2 regions of the Rhizobium sp. GCM10022189 genome follow, and region 2 is predicted to be linked to the other one. Evidence: predicted binding sites of a transcription regulator. Region 2 holds the regulator's gene; the other holds the start of a gene.

Region 1 (7,910 bases), on a different contig from region 2:
CGCGACAGTATCGAAAAGGGCGAGAAGCAGGAACAGCAGGTCAAGAGCGCCGAAGAGGGTGCGGCCGGGGTGCTGTTTTCGGTCGGCGGCGCGCTGAACCGCGACGGCGCGGAAGATATCGTCTCGCTCTATCTGCAGACGGCCAATGCGCTCGATCCGAACAGCGCCGATACGCTGGTGCTGCTCGGCGGTATTGCCGAAAAGCAGAACCAGATGGACCGGGCGATTGCGCTTTACCAGAAGGTGCCGGCCAATTCGCCGATGCGCCGCATTTCCGAACTGCAGCTGGGTCTTGCGCTTGCGCAGGGCGGCAAGGTGGAGGAGGCCCGCAAGCATCTGCAGGCGCTGATCGCCTCCGACCCGAAGGACATCAGAAGTTACCTCGCCTATGGCAGCGTTCTGTCCGACGCCAAGGACTATCAGGCGATGGCCGACAATTACGACAAGGCCGTCGAGATCATCGGCCCGTTCCCCGGCCGTGCCGACTGGAGCGTCTTCTTCCAGCGCGGCATCGCCTATGAGCGGCTGAAGAAGTGGGACCAGGCGGAGCCGAATTTCCGCAAGGCGCTCGACCTCAATCCCGACCAGCCGCAGGTTCTGAACTATCTCGGCTATTCCTGGATCGACATGAACCGCAATCTCGACGAAGGCCTTGAGATGATCAAGAAGGCCGTCGAGCTGCGTCCCGACGACGGCTACATCATCGACTCGCTCGGCTGGGCCTATTTCCGCCTCAACCGCTACGACGATGCCGTCGACGAGCTGGAGCGCGCGGCCCAGATCAAGGCCGGCGATGCGACGATCAACGACCATCTCGGCGACGCCTACTGGCGTGTCGGCCGCAAGCTGGAAGCCGTCTATCAGTGGAACCGGGCGCTCGCCTCCGAGCCCGAGGCATCCGAGATCCCGAAGATCAAGGAAAAGGTCGCCAACGGCCTGCCGGCGCAGGACGATGATGCCAAGACCGTCGACAAGAAGCAGCCGGACCCGCAGCCGGTGACGCCGCCGCCGGTCGACAAGAAATCCTGATTCTATGCCTGAAACGGGCATTTCCCTTTTCGGGGCCGGCGACTTCGCCGTTACCGAGGACGCCTGCGCAAAAATCAATCTGGCCCTGCATGTGACGGGCCAGAGGCCGGACGGCTATCACCTTCTCGAAATGCTGGTGACTTTTGCCCGCCACGGCGACCGGCTGGGCTTTGCACCTGCCGATGCCGACGATTTCACGATTTCCGGCCAGTTCGCCGATGTGCTGGCCGACGATCCCGGCACCAATCTGGTGCTGAAGGCGCGCGACCTGCTGCGCGAGGCGGCAGGCGGAGCGCCAGCCGTACGCATCCATCTGGAAAAGAATTTGCCGGTTGCTTCAGGCATCGGGGGCGGCTCTGCCGATGCGGCAGCGACGCTGCGCGGACTGATGCGCCTGTGGGGCGTAACACTTGCCGCCGAGACCCTTGCCGCGCTTGCGCTGAAGCTTGGGGCGGACGTGCCGATGTGCCTGAAAAGCACGCCGCTGATCGCCCGCGGTATCGGCGAGGAGATAGAGGCGGCCGATGCCCTGCCCTCCTTCGCCATGGTGCTCGCCAATCCGCTGAAGGGCGTTTCGACGCCCGAGATTTTCCGGCGGCTCGCCACCAAGAACAATCCTCCGCTGGTCCTGATGAAGACGCCGCACTGGATGGAAGTCATCCGGGCGACACGTAACGATCTCGAACCACCGGCGCGCGAGCTGGTGCCGGAAATCGGCGAGATTTCCAACATGCTCGCGGCGGAAGGCGCGCAATTCACCCGCATGTCCGGCTCCGGCGCGACGTGCTTCGGCATTTTCGAGACGCCCGTTGCTGCGCTGCGTGCCGCCGAGCGTCTTCACGCCGCCCGCCCGGACTGGTATTTCCAGGCGACGGAGACGTTTGCTGGAGGTGCATGATGGCAGGCCTGGACGAAAAACGAGCGTTTATACCGCTCGGCATCGCGGTTCTGACCGTTTCGGACACACGCACGCGGGAAGACGACAAATCCGGCGATACGCTGGCAGCCCGGATTGCCGAGGCGGGACATCAGCTGATCGACCGCGACATCGTGCCCGACGACCGCGAGAGGATCGCCGCACGCGTGCGCGCCTGGACGGAAGCCAAGGAGATCGACGTCGTCATCACCACCGGCGGGACCGGCTTTACCGGCCGCGACGTGACGCCTGACGCACTGGAGCCGCTCTTCGAAAAGCGGATGGACGGGTTTTCGGCCGTGTTCCACCGCATTTCCTACGACAAGATCGGCACCTCGACGATCCAGTCGCGCGCGACGGCAGGCATCGTCAACGCTACCTTCGTCTTCGTGCTGCCGGGCTCGCCCGGTGCCTGCAAGGATGCATGGGACGGCATTTTAAAGGCGCAGCTCGACTATCGTCACATGCCCTGCAATTTCGTGGAGATCATGCCGCGGCTGGACGAGCACCTCAAACGCGGCGCGACGAAACAGATGTGAAACCGCGTCAGCGGCATTGCCTATGTCGCAAGGCCCGGCAGGGTGGGCATCGTTTCCCAGCTCTCACCGGACAACAGCACGCAGCTTACGCCGTTGACATTGGTGACGATGAGCGTCCAGGTGCCACTCTTGGCGGCATAAACCTCAAGAATGGCGTTCTGGTTGATCAGTCCGACTGCCGTGAGCTTTTCAGCAAAGTTGCTGTCCAGGAATTTGACGATCTCGGATCGGCCTGCGCAACTGCGCAACATCTGCGATGCTGCCGGATGCGGATGCGCGATCACCAATGTCGACAACAGGACGGCCAGCAGACCGTGAACCATATTGCGTAGCATGACGCACCTCCTTTCGCCGGAAACCCGGCAGAAGAGGAGATTTTCGCCGACCTGTTCTGCCGTTCACCGGCATTCCATGGCGATCCGCTGCGAAGCACGGCGCTTCGACGGCGCCATGGCCAATTATAGCGCGAAATTTGATTGGGCGCCATCTTTGCGCAGTGTCGCCGAACGATGCGGCCGCTAGATCAATTCCAGCAAAAGCGGGAACCGGTTTTGCGTTCGGAATTGCAGAGAAAACAATGAGCCAAGCATTGAAGGCCACTCCGTTTTCGCCGGAAATGCCTTAGCGCGCGGCGCGGGCGACCCAGGAGGGAATCAATTCGCTGGAGAGCTGGCGCGGCTTCTGTGCCTTGACGAATTCGGCAAGGCGCATGCCGCTCTTGGCCGCCGAAATGGCGAGTTTCTTCGGCATGAGCAGGCCGAGTTCCAGGGGCGGCCTTGTGCGGCCGACGCGCTGGAGAAAGGGGCGCCGATAGCCGCGCGAGGCGGTAAAGCGCGCGGGGACCTTGTTCAAGGCCACATATTCCGAGACCTCGTCGATCCAGCCCGCCTGCGGCCTTGCCCCCGGCTCGACGAAAAGCAGCCATTCGCCGCGGGCGGACCGGATGATGTCCTTGATATCCCATTGCGAATGGAACCGGCAGCCGGCAGCATCCGCCACCCGCGCGGTGCCGTCGCGCGAGCCGTGATCGAGCACGACCACATCGCTGACGAGACCTTCCACGGCGCCTGCCACCAGTGCGGATAAAGTCTGGGCCAGTTCAGGTTCCTGATCCTGGCATTCGAGAACAACGGTCAACATTGCCTGTTTATAGAGCGTCGCTCAAAATTTTGCCAGCGCCACTTTCCTTATTTTGTTCTTGCAATGTTCTGGTTTTGCGGATAGGAATTTAATCATCGAACCGAGCGGGATCGAGCCTCTTCCGCCGCTGGAGAATCCGATGAGACCACAGTCCCTTGCAGGGCAGGCCGCATTTGCGCCTGCCAATACGGCAGATATTGCCGACGCGATGATCGCGGCCTCGGGGCTGCGCATAGAAGTCGACCGGCGGCGCGGCCGCGGCGCGGGACTGAACCCGAGCGGCCGCTTCGAGCCGACGCAGCGTGAGACCTTCGACGACGGCTGGCAGACGCTCGAGGAACTGCCGCCTTTCAAGACGGACGTGCAGATCGAGAAGCCGCGCACGGCCATTACCCGCAACGAGTCTCCCGATCTCTCCTTCGACCGCTCGATCAATCCCTATCGCGGCTGCGAGCATGGCTGCATCTACTGTTTTGCCCGGCCGACCCATGCCTATATGGGGCTGTCGGCGGGGCTCGATTTCGAAAGCAAGCTTTTTGCCAAGCCGGATGCGCCGAAGCTTCTGGAGCGCGAGCTTGCCAAGCCCGGCTACAAGGTGCGCGTCATCGCGATCGGCACCAATACCGACCCCTACCAGCCGATCGAGAAGGAGTGGCGCGTCATGCGGCAACTGCTTGAGGTGCTGAACAAGGCCAACCACCCGGTTGCGATCGTCACCAAATCGGCAATGATCCTGCGCGATCTCGATATCCTCACGGAGATGGCGGCGAGGAACCTCGTTCGTGTCGGCATTTCGGTGACGACGCTCGACCGGAAACTCGCGCGCCTCATGGAGCCGCGGGCCTCGACCCCGACGCGCAGGCTGGAGGCGATCCGCGGGCTTTCCGAGGCCGGCATTCGCACAACGGTCATGGCGGCGCCGATTATTCCTGCGCTCAACGATCACGAGCTGGAGCGCATCCTCGAGGCCGCCAAGGCTGCGGGTGCCGAAGAGGCAAGCTATGTGCTGCTGCGGCTGCCGCTGGAGGTCAGCCCGCTCTTTCGCGACTGGCTGCTGCAGAACTATCCCGATCGTTATCGCCATGTCATGTCGCTGGTGCGCTCGATGCGCGGCGGCAAGGATTACGATGCCGAATTCGGCAAGCGCATGAAGGGTGCGGGGCCTTATGCCTGGCAGATCGCCCGCCGCTTCGAGATGGCGGCAAAGCGGCTGGGGCTGACGCGCCGGGGCCTTGCCCTGCGCGACGACCTCTTCGTGCCGCCCGGCGGCAGCGGCGTGCAGTTGTCGCTGCTTTGACTGATTGTTTTCAGGTCGTTCCGGACAAAGGCGGTTACGCACTTTTGCTGGAATTGCTTGTCTGTTTACGCAATTCCGGACGCAAAACCGCTGCGCACTTTTGCTGGAATTGCTTGTTTGAGTACGCAATTCCGGGCGCAAAACCGCTGCGCACTTTTGCTGGAATTGCTTGTGAGCTTGCGTAAGGCGTGAAGAAGACCTGCCCTGCGTCTTCTGCCTTGCGCAATTCCCGCGGATGGCCCTGACCGCACCATCCGCCGGACCGCCCCCGGCCGTCGCCGCCCTGATCCGGGGGCTTGCAGGAAATCGGGTTGGCGTGCGAGGTTCAACCGCATGAAACGTCGCACGTCACCCGATTCTCCTCTGCTTTTCGAAGAGGTTCCGCTCGTGCCGGATTTCCGGCTGGAGCTGAAGGCCCGCAAAGCCGGCCACTGGCCTGTCGCCGGCGCCGATGAGGCCGGGCGCGGGCCGCTTGCCGGCCCTGTCGTTGCCGCCGCGGTGATCCTTGATCCCAAACGCATTCCCGAGGGCCTGAACGATTCCAAGCAGCTTTCGGCGCAGAAGCGCGAAGAGCTGTTCGTGCAGATTCTTGCGACGGCCACGGTTTCCATCGCCTCCTCCAGCTCCACACGCATCGACGAGACCGATATCCGCAAGGCGAGCCTCGACGCCATGCGCCGCGCGATCTGCGGCCTCTCCGTGTCGGCGCAATATGTGCTGACGGACGGGCTGGACGTGCCCACCGGGCTTGCATGTCCGGGTCAGGCCGTGGTCAAGGGCGACGCGCGCTCGGTGTCGATCGCCGCCGCTTCCATCGTGGCGAAGGTGACGCGCGACCGGATGATGGCGCGGGCACATCTCGTGTTCCCGCAATACGGTTTTGCCGCCCATGCCGGCTATGGCACGGCGCAGCATCGTTCCGGCATCGAGCGGCACGGACCGTGCTCGCTGCACCGCATGAGCTTCCGGCCGCTGCGGAAGGATGGCGTCGAGCTCGGGGCGAACGAGGAGATGCTCGGCGAATAGTTAAGCCGCAGCCTTCTCATCGTTTCCTTCTTGCCGGAGCAGGAAGAGAACCTCACAGCTGCGCTTTCTGGCAGCGGGCGTTTTGGCGGCGACTTTCACGGCGTGGCTCCGTCGCGCGAAGCCGGCCGCAATGCGCTGCGTTCTGATCCACCGATACATCAAAAGCAAAAAGCCCCGACGGAGCGGGGCTTTTCAATTCCATCGGGCTGAAGCTCAGTTCAGGCGGGTCTTTACTTCGCCGACAGCCTTGCCGAAAAGTTCGGACTGGATCTTGGCATCGGCCTGCTTGCCGATGACTGATTCGGCGGCGGCGATGGCAAGATCGACGGCAGCGGAGCGAACGGCCTTCATTGCGTCGGCTTCGGCCTGCTTGATCTTCTGTTCCGACAGGGCCGTGCGGTTGGCGACGAATTCTTCCGTCTTCTTCTTCGCTTCGGCGGTCAGCATTTCGGCTTCACGTTCGGCAGCGGCAACGATATGCGCGGCTTCGGCTTCGGCTTCCTTGCGCTTGCGCTGGTATTCAGCGAGCAGGTGCTGGGCTTCCTCGCGCAGACGCTTGGCTTCCGCCAGCTCGTTGCGGATCTGATCGGCGCGGTCGTCGAGCGACTTCGCCATCATGCCCGGAACCTTCAGGTAGACCATCAGGGCCAGGAAGATAACGAGGCCGACGAAGGCGAAGAAAGTTGCGTCAAATGCAAATTCCATCGATCAAGCCTCCTTCTTGGCTGCAGCAACGGCAGCGGCGACGTCAGCCTGGGCGGCGGAACCGCCGATGAGCTGTTCGACGACGGCAGCCGCGGTTTCCTCGGCAATGGCGCCGACATCGGCGAACGCCTTGGCCTTGACATCGGCGATGCGGCTTTCGGCAGCCTTCAGCTTTTCAGCCAGGCTTGCCTCGATCGTGCGGCGGTCGGCCTCTGCCTTCACCTTTGCGGCATCGCGAGCGGCAGTGCCGATCGAATTTGCCTTGGCGCGGGCGGCGGCGAGTTCGGCTTCATAGGTCGCGACGGCGGCGTCAGCCTCGGACTTCAGACGGCCGGCTTCTTCGACGTCCTGCGAAATGCGGTTGTGGCGCTGCTCGAGGATGGTGCCGATACGCGGGGCGATGACCTTTTGCATGAGCAGGTAGAAGATGACGAACGTGATCGCCAGCCAGAGAAGCTGGGATGCGTAGGTCGACGAATCGAAAGGCGGGAAAGGTCCGCGCGCGTGCTCGCCTTCGGCGACGCCGGTCTCGGTATGGACCTCGCCGGCAGCCGGAGCGGCATGCGCATCCGTCGCGGTTCCCGCCGGGACCTCTTCAGCGTAGGCCGGGGTCACAAAGTACATGCTCACCTCCAGGTGTACTGCAAATGCAAAGGATCACGGCTCGCTGTTCGCAGGCCGTGATCCATAAATCCACCGATATCAGACGGCGAAGAGCAGGAGGAGAGCAACGAGCAGCGAGAAGATGCCCAGAGCTTCCGTAACGGCGAAGCCGAATACCAGACGGCCGAACTGGCTGTCAGCAGCAGACGGATTGCGCAGAGCGCCGGAGAGGTAGCTGCCGAAGATGTTGCCGAGGCCGAGAGCCGTACCGGCCATACCAAAGCAAGCCAGACCTGCACCGATGAACTTTGCTGCTTCCGCTTCCATGTTGAACTCCTTTGAAATGGTTGTTGCGGCGAATGACTGACGCCCTTTGACGTCGATGTCGTTATCCTTAGTGCCCGCCCGGATGGATCGCGTCATTGAGGTACATGCAAGTCAGCACCGCAAAGACGTAAGCCTGGAGGAAGGCGACGAGGAACTCGAGACCGGTCAGGGCGACGGTCATGATGAGAGGAAGAACGGCTCCGCCGACACCGACTGCACCGAGGGCTCCAAGCGAGGCGACGAAGCCTGCGAACACCTTCAGCGTGATGTGACCGGCGAGCATGTTTGCGAAAAGTCGAACAGAGAGCGAAATCGGGCGGGACAGGAA
Region 2 (7,910 bases):
GTGATCCTTGAACTGGCCCTTGCCGATGTTCCCGTCGTTTCTGCCTACAAGGTCGACTGGATCATGCGCATGCTGACCTCGGGCATCAAGACCTGGACGGGCGCATTGCCCAACCTGATCGCCGATTACGCGGTCGTGCCGGAATATCTGAACGACATCGTTCGCGGCGCAAGCCTCGCGCGCTGGATGGAAAGGCTGTCGGCCGATACCTATCAGCTCAAGGCGATGAAGGAAGGCTATGAGCTGATCTGGCAGCGCATGCGGACGGAGCGGCCGCCCGGAGAACATGCGGCCCAGATCGTGCTCGACGTTCTCGCCAACAAAAAACCCGGCCATCCCTGAACTGACCCCCGAAGTTGGTTGTCCAATTTTCGGGGGTCAGTTCATTCTGACCGGGTTTCTTTTGTCCTGTCGCAGCGCTTAGCGCTTGGAAACCGGCACGTAGTCGCGCTTCGGTTCGCCGATATAGAGCTGGCGCGGACGGCCGATGCGCTGTTCCGGATCTTCGATCATCTCGTTCCACTGTGCGATCCAGCCGACGGTGCGGGCCAGGGCGAAGAGCACGGTGAACATGGTCGTGGGGAAGCCCAGAGCCTTCAGCGTGATGCCGGAGTAGAAGTCGATGTTCGGATAGAGCTTCTTCTCGATGAAGTAGGAGTCGGTCAGGGCGATGCGCTCCAGCTCCATGGCCACTTCGAGAAGCGGATCGTCCTTGATGCCGAGTTCGCCGAGAACTTCATGCGTGGTCTTCTGCATGATCTTGGCGCGCGGATCATAGTTCTTGTAGACGCGATGACCAAAGCCCATCAGGCGGAACGGATCGTTCTTGTCCTTGGCGCGGGCGATATATTCCGGAATGCGGTCAACCGTGCCGATTTCCGTCAGCATATTGAGGGCCGCTTCGTTGGCGCCGCCGTGGGCGGGACCCCAGAGGCAGGCGATGCCGGCGGCGATGCAGGCGAACGGGTTTGCGCCCGACGAACCGGCGAGACGGACCGTCGAGGTCGAGGCGTTCTGCTCGTGGTCGGCATGCAGGATGAAGATGCGGTCCATGGCGCGCGACAGCACCGGGTTGACCACATATTCCTCGCAGGGAACGGCAAAGCACATGCGCAGGAAGTTGGACGCGTAGTCCAGATCGTTCTTCGGGTAAACGAAGGGCTGGCCGATATGGTACTTGTAGGCCATTGCGGCAAGCGTCGGCATCTTGGCGATCATGCGCAGGCTGGCGACCATGCGCTGGTGCGGATCGGTGATGTCGGTGGAGTCGTGATAGAAGGCCGAAAGCGCGCCGACGCAGCCGCACATGACGGCCATCGGGTGCGCGTCGCGACGGAAGCCGGTGAAGAAGCGGCTCATCTGCTCGTGCACCATCGTGTGATGGGTAACGCGGTAGTCGAAGTCCTTCTTCTGAGCGGCAGTCGGCAGTTCGCCGTAGAGCAGCAGGTAGCAGACTTCAAGGAAGTCGCCGTGCTCGGCCAGCTGCTCGATCGGATAGCCGCGATGCAGGAGAACGCCTTCATCACCGTCGATATAGGTGATCTTCGATTCACAGGATGCGGTTGAGGTAAACCCGGGATCGTAAGTGAAGGAGGTCGTGTTTTTATAGAGTGCACCGATATCGATGACGTCAGGTCCGACCGTGCCTTTTCGCACGGGCAGATCGACAGATTTGTCACCGATTTTGATTGTAGCGCTTTGATCCGTCATGCTGATCCTCCGGAGTGGCGGTGGCGCCGCAAAAGCGCCATAAGAGTTAAGCGTCCTCAGCGATAGCTATATGATCGGGAAGCTAATGCCAAGTTACCGTGATGCCATTTTGTGCATCGCGGCATCATCTTTTAGGCACTGCAGCGATGAGCTGGATGCATATCAGAACACCATGATTTGACTGGATTTTTCGCTTCCCTGATTTTTCCTCGTATTTCAATCGATTATTGTTTGCTCCTTTTGATCTCAGGTTGCATTCTGCCGGTCTGCGGGGGCGGGTCCAGGCGATTATGACGGGGTTGGAGACAAGACAGCGGCAGGCGAAATCCATCGATGAAAAGATGGATTTTATTGGCGTTGCCCCGCGCGCCATTGTGACGCAACCGGTCCGCACGCAAGCCGCGACACCCTTTCCATGGCGACTGGCGGCCGTTGGGAAACGGTACGTCTCCTTGTCCGTGCATATGGCGGCCGAGGAGGCCGGTCACGGCCGCCTCATCCTCTTCTCGCCGGTCTTCCTGGGGGCGGGTGCCGCCACCTGGTTTCTGACAGGCTCGGACTTTCCGGCCGTCTCGCTCGGTCTCTGCCTGCTTGTCCTCCTTGTCGCCGTCACGGTCTGCGGCCATGGCCGGCCGAAATTGCGGGCGACACTGCTTGGCCTGCTTCTCTTTGCCGGCGGCATGCTTTCGGCACAGGTCGAAACCTGGCGGGCAAGGACCCTGATCCTCGATTCAGCCGTCACGACGACCGTGACCGGCCGCATCGAGCGCCGGGAAGGCGATGGCGAGGGACGCTGGCGTTATATTCTCAAGGTCAACGGCACAAGCGCACCCGAGATCAGGCGTCCGCCCGAACGCGTCTCCGTGCTGGCGCGTGGCGCGGCCCGCCCCTTCGAACTCGGCGACATCATCGAGGGCAGGGCGCGGCTGACGCCTCCGGCGGGGCCGGCGCTCCCCCATCTCAACGATTTCGCCTTCAGCGCCTATTTCGACCGCATCGGCGCCAACGGCTTCTTCTATGGGGCGCCGAAAAAGGTGGCGGAACAGTCGGAGCAGGCAGGCTCGCTCGATGAGGCCGTCCTGGAGTGGCTCTATCGCCTGAGAAGCGGCATCGGCGATCGGATCCGCTCCGCCCTGCCCGGCGACACCGGGGCCTTTGCCGCCTCCCTTGTCACCGACGAGAGACGCGCGATCTCGGATGAAACGACGGAAGCCTTGCGGCAATCCGGCCTTGCCCACATTATCGCAATCTCCGGCCTCAATATGGCGCTCTCCGCCGGCATCTTCTTCGTCGGCCTGCGTGTCGTCCTCAGCCTGTTTCCCGGTATTGCCCAGGCGTGGCCGACCAAGAAGATCGCGGCCGCCGGCGCGCTCGCTGCGGTAACCGCCTACTATCTGATCTCGGGTTTTGCCGTCTCCGCCGAACGCGCCTTCATCATGATGGCGATCATGCTGGTCGCCGTCTTCTTCGACCGGCCATCGATCAGCCTTAGAAACGTGGCGCTGTCCGCTCTCGTGATCCTCGCTGTCTCGCCATCGGAAGTGCTGGGGCCAAGCTTCCAGATGTCCTTTGCCGCCACGCTCGCACTTGTCGCCGGCTACGATCTCTGGAAGCGGCGGCCGATGCGTGAGAACGCTCTTGCCAGGCTGCCGATCATGAAGCCGATCTCCATGGTTGGCAGTTTCTTCGGCGGCGTTTTCCTGACGTCGCTGATCGGCGGCTTCTCGACGGCACTGTTTTCGATCGAGCATTTCCACCGCCTGACGGCCTATGGCCTGCCGGCAAATCTTGCGGCCATGCCGGTCATTTCCTTCATCGTCATGCCGGCGGGCATGCTGGCAATGCTGCTGATGCCCTTCGGCCTGGACGGCTGGCTGTGGCAGGTGGCAGGCTTCGGGCTCGATCTGGTGATCACGATCGCCAAGGCGATCGCGGGGTGGGGCGGCAATATAGATATCGGCCGCTTGCCCGGCTGGTATTTCCCGACAGCCGTCTCCGGCTTTCTGCTGCTGACGCTGCTCAGAACGGGGCTGCGGCACATGGGAACGGCAATTGTCGCGGTCTCCACGCTTGCTGTGGCCGTTCTCCCGTCCGGTGCGGCGCCCGATATCGCCATCTCAGAGGATGGCGGGCTTGTTGCCATAGTCGATGGAGAGGCGATGGCTTCAAACCGTGAGAAGCCGCCCGCCTTCATCTTCGAACAATGGCAGCGGGCGCTTGCCCTCGAAGAGCACCGCAAGCCGGTAATGCTCCAAGCCGCCAAGGCGCCCGCCGCGCCTGACGGCAAACGGTTGCAGCTTTCGCCGGATCAGCAGGATGAAGCCAGAGAGGCGATGAGACAGGCGGCCGACACCGGCCCTCCCTCGCGTTTCTCCTGCCTGAAGGGCGCCTGGTGCAGCGTCGCGCTCGCCAACGGAAAGAGGCTGACCGTCATCGACAATGCCGCCTATCTCGGGCCGGCCTGCGATACGGCCGATATTGTCGTGACCCCCGTCCGGCTGCGCGTCGACCGCTGCCGCTCCGGCGCGCTGCTCTTGACCGGCGAAACGTTGCGCAGGACAGGTTCCGTCGAACTTCGGTTCACTGCCAACGGAGTTGAGGCCACCACCACATTCGACACGTTGCAGCGCCCCTGGATGCGTCACCGCGCCTATGACTGGCGAAGCAATGCATTCGCGGACGCCGGCCTGTCACCGGTCAGTGATAGCGGCGAATGAGGCCGACGAGCTTGCCCTGAACCTTGACGCGATCCGGCGGGAAAATGCGGGTCTCGTAGGCGGGGTTTGCAGCCTCGAGCGCAATCGATGCGCCCTTGCGGCGGAAGCGCTTGAGCGTCGCTTCCTCGTCGTCGACGAGTGCAACGACGATATCGCCGGGATTGGCCGTGCTGCCATTGCGGATGATGACCGTGTCGCCATCGAAAATGCCGGCTTCGATCATCGAATCGCCGCGAACTTCCAGCGCATAATGTTCGCCGGAGCCAAGCATATCGGTCGGAACCGTGATGTCATGCGTATTGTTCTGGATCGCCGAGATCGGCACGCCGGCGGCGATGCGCCCCATGACGGGAACGGAGACCGAATTGCCGTTATCGGCGGCAGGTGCCGGCTTGGCCGAGGCGGGAGGCGCCACAGGCTGCGGCTTGCCGAGACTGCCCTCGATGACGCTCGGCGAAAAGCCGCGCCGGGGTTGCAGGCTCGGGCTGTAGGCTTCCGGCAGTTTGATGACTTCGAGCGCCCGCGCCCGGTTCGGAAGCCGGCGAATGAAGCCGCGTTCCTCGAGTGCCGTGATCAGCCGGTGAATACCGGATTTCGAGGCCAGATCCAGGGCGTCCTTCATCTCGTCGAAAGACGGCGGAACGCCTGACTCCTTCATCCTTTCGTGAATGAAAAGAAGGAGTTCCTGTTGTTTGCGCGTGAGCATGGCGTGTAACCCCAGTCTTGAAACAAATCCAGAACGGACACTATATGTTCCATATGTGTTCCGCAAGTGGCTAAATTTTCGTAAAACTTCTGTTCATTCTGTCGAGAATTTTATTTTTCGCGGCCCTTGCGCCTTCGCACCCTTGCCTCGCAAGGCCTGCTGAAGCACATCTCCTTGTCATTGCTGGAGGGAACCCGATGCGCAAAGACAGGCTTCCGATCGATCATCTCGTCTTGCCGGTGACGGATATCGACCTTGCCCGCGAAAGGCTGGACAAGCTGGGTTTCACGGTCGCGCCCGATGCCCGCCATCCCTTCGGCACGGAAAATGCCTGCGTGTTCTTTGCCGACAAAACCTATCTCGAGCCTTTGGGCGTCGCGAGCGTTGCAGAGAGCGAGCAGGCGGCGCGTCGCGGCAACGTCTTTGCCGCCCGTGACCAGGCATTCCGCTTCCGTTGCGGCGACGAGGGCCTTTCCGCGATTGCCTTCGCCACCGGCGATGCAAGGCGAGAACATGCCCGATTCGTCGAGGCCGGCATCAGCGCCGGTTCCCTGCTGCAGTTCGAGCGTCCGGTGAAAATGCCAGATGGCGCAGAAAGTGTTGCCGGCTTCCGGCTCGCCTTCGCCGCCGATCTCCGGGCGCCGGATTTCCTCCTCTTTGCCGTCGAGCGCGTGAACCCGTTGCCCGCCGATCGCGCCGTACTGGAGACGCATGCCAATGGTGTCACGGGTATTGCCGAAATTGCCCTGGCTGCGCCGGAGCCGAAGGCCTTCGGTGTTTTCGTCCGATCGGTTGCAAGGGTCGTGTCAGCTGACGACACGGGCTTCGGGCTGCAGATTGCCACCGCCAATGCGAAGATCAGCCTGATGACACCTGAAGGACTGGAGGCCTATTACGATCTGGTGACGCCCGATACCGATCGCGGCCTGCGTGGACGGGCAATCCTCTTTGCCGTCGGCGATCTGGCCGTGACAGAAGCGCATTTGGCTGCTAACGGGGTCACATACACACGCAAGGCCAACCGAATTCTGGTGAAGCCGGCGCCCGGGCAGGGCACGCTCTTCGCCTTCGAGGAAAGATCATGAGCACCAATACGAACTCCGTGGTGACGGTCGGCGAGGGCGCCGGCAAGGTTACTTTTTCCAATACCGGACGCCTGTCGCTGATTGCCGGCGCTTGCGAACTGGAAAGCCGCGACCACGCGTTCATGGTTGCCGGCACCTTGAAGGAACTCTGCGCCAAGCTCGGCATCGGGCTCGTCTACAAGACGTCCTTCGACAAGGCGAACCGTTCCTCGCTGTCGAGCAAGCGCGGTGTGGGCCTTGAGAAGGGGCTGGAGGTCTTCGCCGACCTGAAAAAAGAGCTCGGCATTCCGGTTCTGACGGACATCCATACGGAAGAACAATGCGCCGAGGTGGCCAAGGTCGTCGATGTCCTTCAGATACCGGCTTTCCTGTCCCGCCAGACGGATCTTCTGGTGGCCGCGGCAAGGACCGGCCGCGTCATCAACGTCAAGAAAGGCCAGTTCCTGGCCCCCTGGGACATGAAGAACGTGCTCGGCAAGCTGAACCAGAGCGGCAATCCGAACGTTCTTCTGTGCGAGCGCGGCGCCTCCTTCGGCTACAACACGCTGGTTTCCGACATGCGCTCGCTGCCGATCATGGCGGCAACCGGCGCGCCTGTCATCTTCGATGCCACACATTCGGTCCAGCAGCCCGGCGGGCAGGGGGAAACCTCGGGCGGCGAGCGGCAGTTCGTCGAGACGCTGGCGCGCGCAGCCGTTGCCGTCGGCGTTGCCGGCGTCTTTATCGAGACCCATCAGGATCCCGACAACGCGCCCTGCGACGGCCCGAACATGGTCTATCTCAAGGATATGCCGCGGCTTCTGGAAAAGCTGCTCGCTTTGGACGCGGTCGCCAAGGGCTGACAGTCAAAAGCCTGACATGATCGTGTTATAGCGACGGTCAGACATGCAGGACGAAGGTGTCGCAAAGTGCCATTGTAATTTGCGCACCTTCGATTAAGACGGTTTCAAACGATTTATCCACCCACCGAGCAGGAAAAAACCATGACTGCAATTACCGATATCATCGCCCGCGAGATTCTCGATAGCCGTGGCAATCCCACCGTCGAAGTCGATGTCTATCTCGAAGACGGCAGCATGGGCCGCGCGGCTGTTCCCTCGGGTGCTTCGACCGGCGCGCATGAAGCCGTCGAAGTGCGCGATGGCGGCAAGCGCTATCTCGGCAAGGGTGTCGAAAAGGCTGTCGAAGCCGCCAATACGGAAATCTTCGACGCGATCGGCGGCATCGATGCCGAAAACCAGATCCAGATCGACCAGATCATGATCGAACTCGACGGCACGCCGAACAAGTCGCGCCTCGGCGCCAATGCCATCCTCGGCGTTTCGCTCGCCGTTGCCAAGGCTGCCGCCCAGGCTGCCGGCCTGCCGCTCTATCGCTACGTCGGCGGCGCTTCCGCAAGCGTGCTGCCGGTTCCGATGATGAACATCATCAACGGCGGCGCCCATGCCGACAACCCGATCGATTTTCAGGAATTCATGATCCTGCCGGTCGGCGCGGATTCGATCCGCGAAGCCGTCCGCATGGGTTCGGAAGTCTTCCATACGCTGAAGAAGGAACTGGCTGCCCAGGGCCACAACACCAATGTCGGCGACGAAGGCGGTTTCGCACCCGGCCTGAAAAGCGCTCCGGAAGCTCTCGACTTCATCATGAAGTCGGTCGAGAAAGCCGGCTACAAGCCGGGCGAGGACATCT

Evidence for each region. Region 2 encodes LexA, which represses DNA repair genes until DNA is damaged. Its sites were predicted from a motif close to TGTTCNNNNTGTGTTCNG; they were not measured.
Region 1: the regulator LexA is predicted to act here: its motif matches at 3,678-3,695, upstream of ACFPWW_RS22640 (glycosyl transferase).

Annotation. Positions count from the first base shown of each region.
Region 1 covers NZ_JBHSOR010000049.1:311,400-319,309, forward strand. Annotated here, with positions in the region: gene ACFPWW_RS22620 (tetratricopeptide repeat protein) at 1-1,029, shown strand, start outside; gene ACFPWW_RS22625 (4-(cytidine 5'-diphospho)-2-C-methyl-D-erythritol kinase) at 1,034-1,927, shown strand; gene moaB (molybdenum cofactor biosynthesis protein B) at 1,927-2,484, shown strand; gene ACFPWW_RS22635 (hypothetical protein) at 2,505-2,819, opposite strand; gene ACFPWW_RS22640 (glycosyl transferase) at 3,106-3,624, opposite strand; gene ACFPWW_RS22645 (PA0069 family radical SAM protein) at 3,764-4,921, shown strand; gene ACFPWW_RS22650 (ribonuclease HII) at 5,255-5,947, shown strand; gene ACFPWW_RS22655 (F0F1 ATP synthase subunit B) at 6,161-6,652, opposite strand; gene ACFPWW_RS22660 (F0F1 ATP synthase subunit B) at 6,656-7,276, opposite strand; gene ACFPWW_RS22665 (F0F1 ATP synthase subunit C) at 7,355-7,582, opposite strand; gene ACFPWW_RS22670 (F0F1 ATP synthase subunit A) at 7,650-7,910, opposite strand, start outside.
Region 2 covers NZ_JBHSOR010000002.1:325,794-333,703, reverse strand. Annotated here, with positions in the region: gene lpxB (lipid-A-disaccharide synthase) at 1-342, shown strand, start outside; gene gltA (citrate synthase) at 421-1,710, opposite strand; gene ACFPWW_RS01795 (ComEC/Rec2 family competence protein) at 2,001-4,427, shown strand; gene lexA (transcriptional repressor LexA) at 4,408-5,133, opposite strand; gene ACFPWW_RS01785 (VOC family protein) at 5,331-6,218, shown strand; gene kdsA (3-deoxy-8-phosphooctulonate synthase) at 6,215-7,060, shown strand; gene eno (phosphopyruvate hydratase) at 7,202-7,910, shown strand, end outside.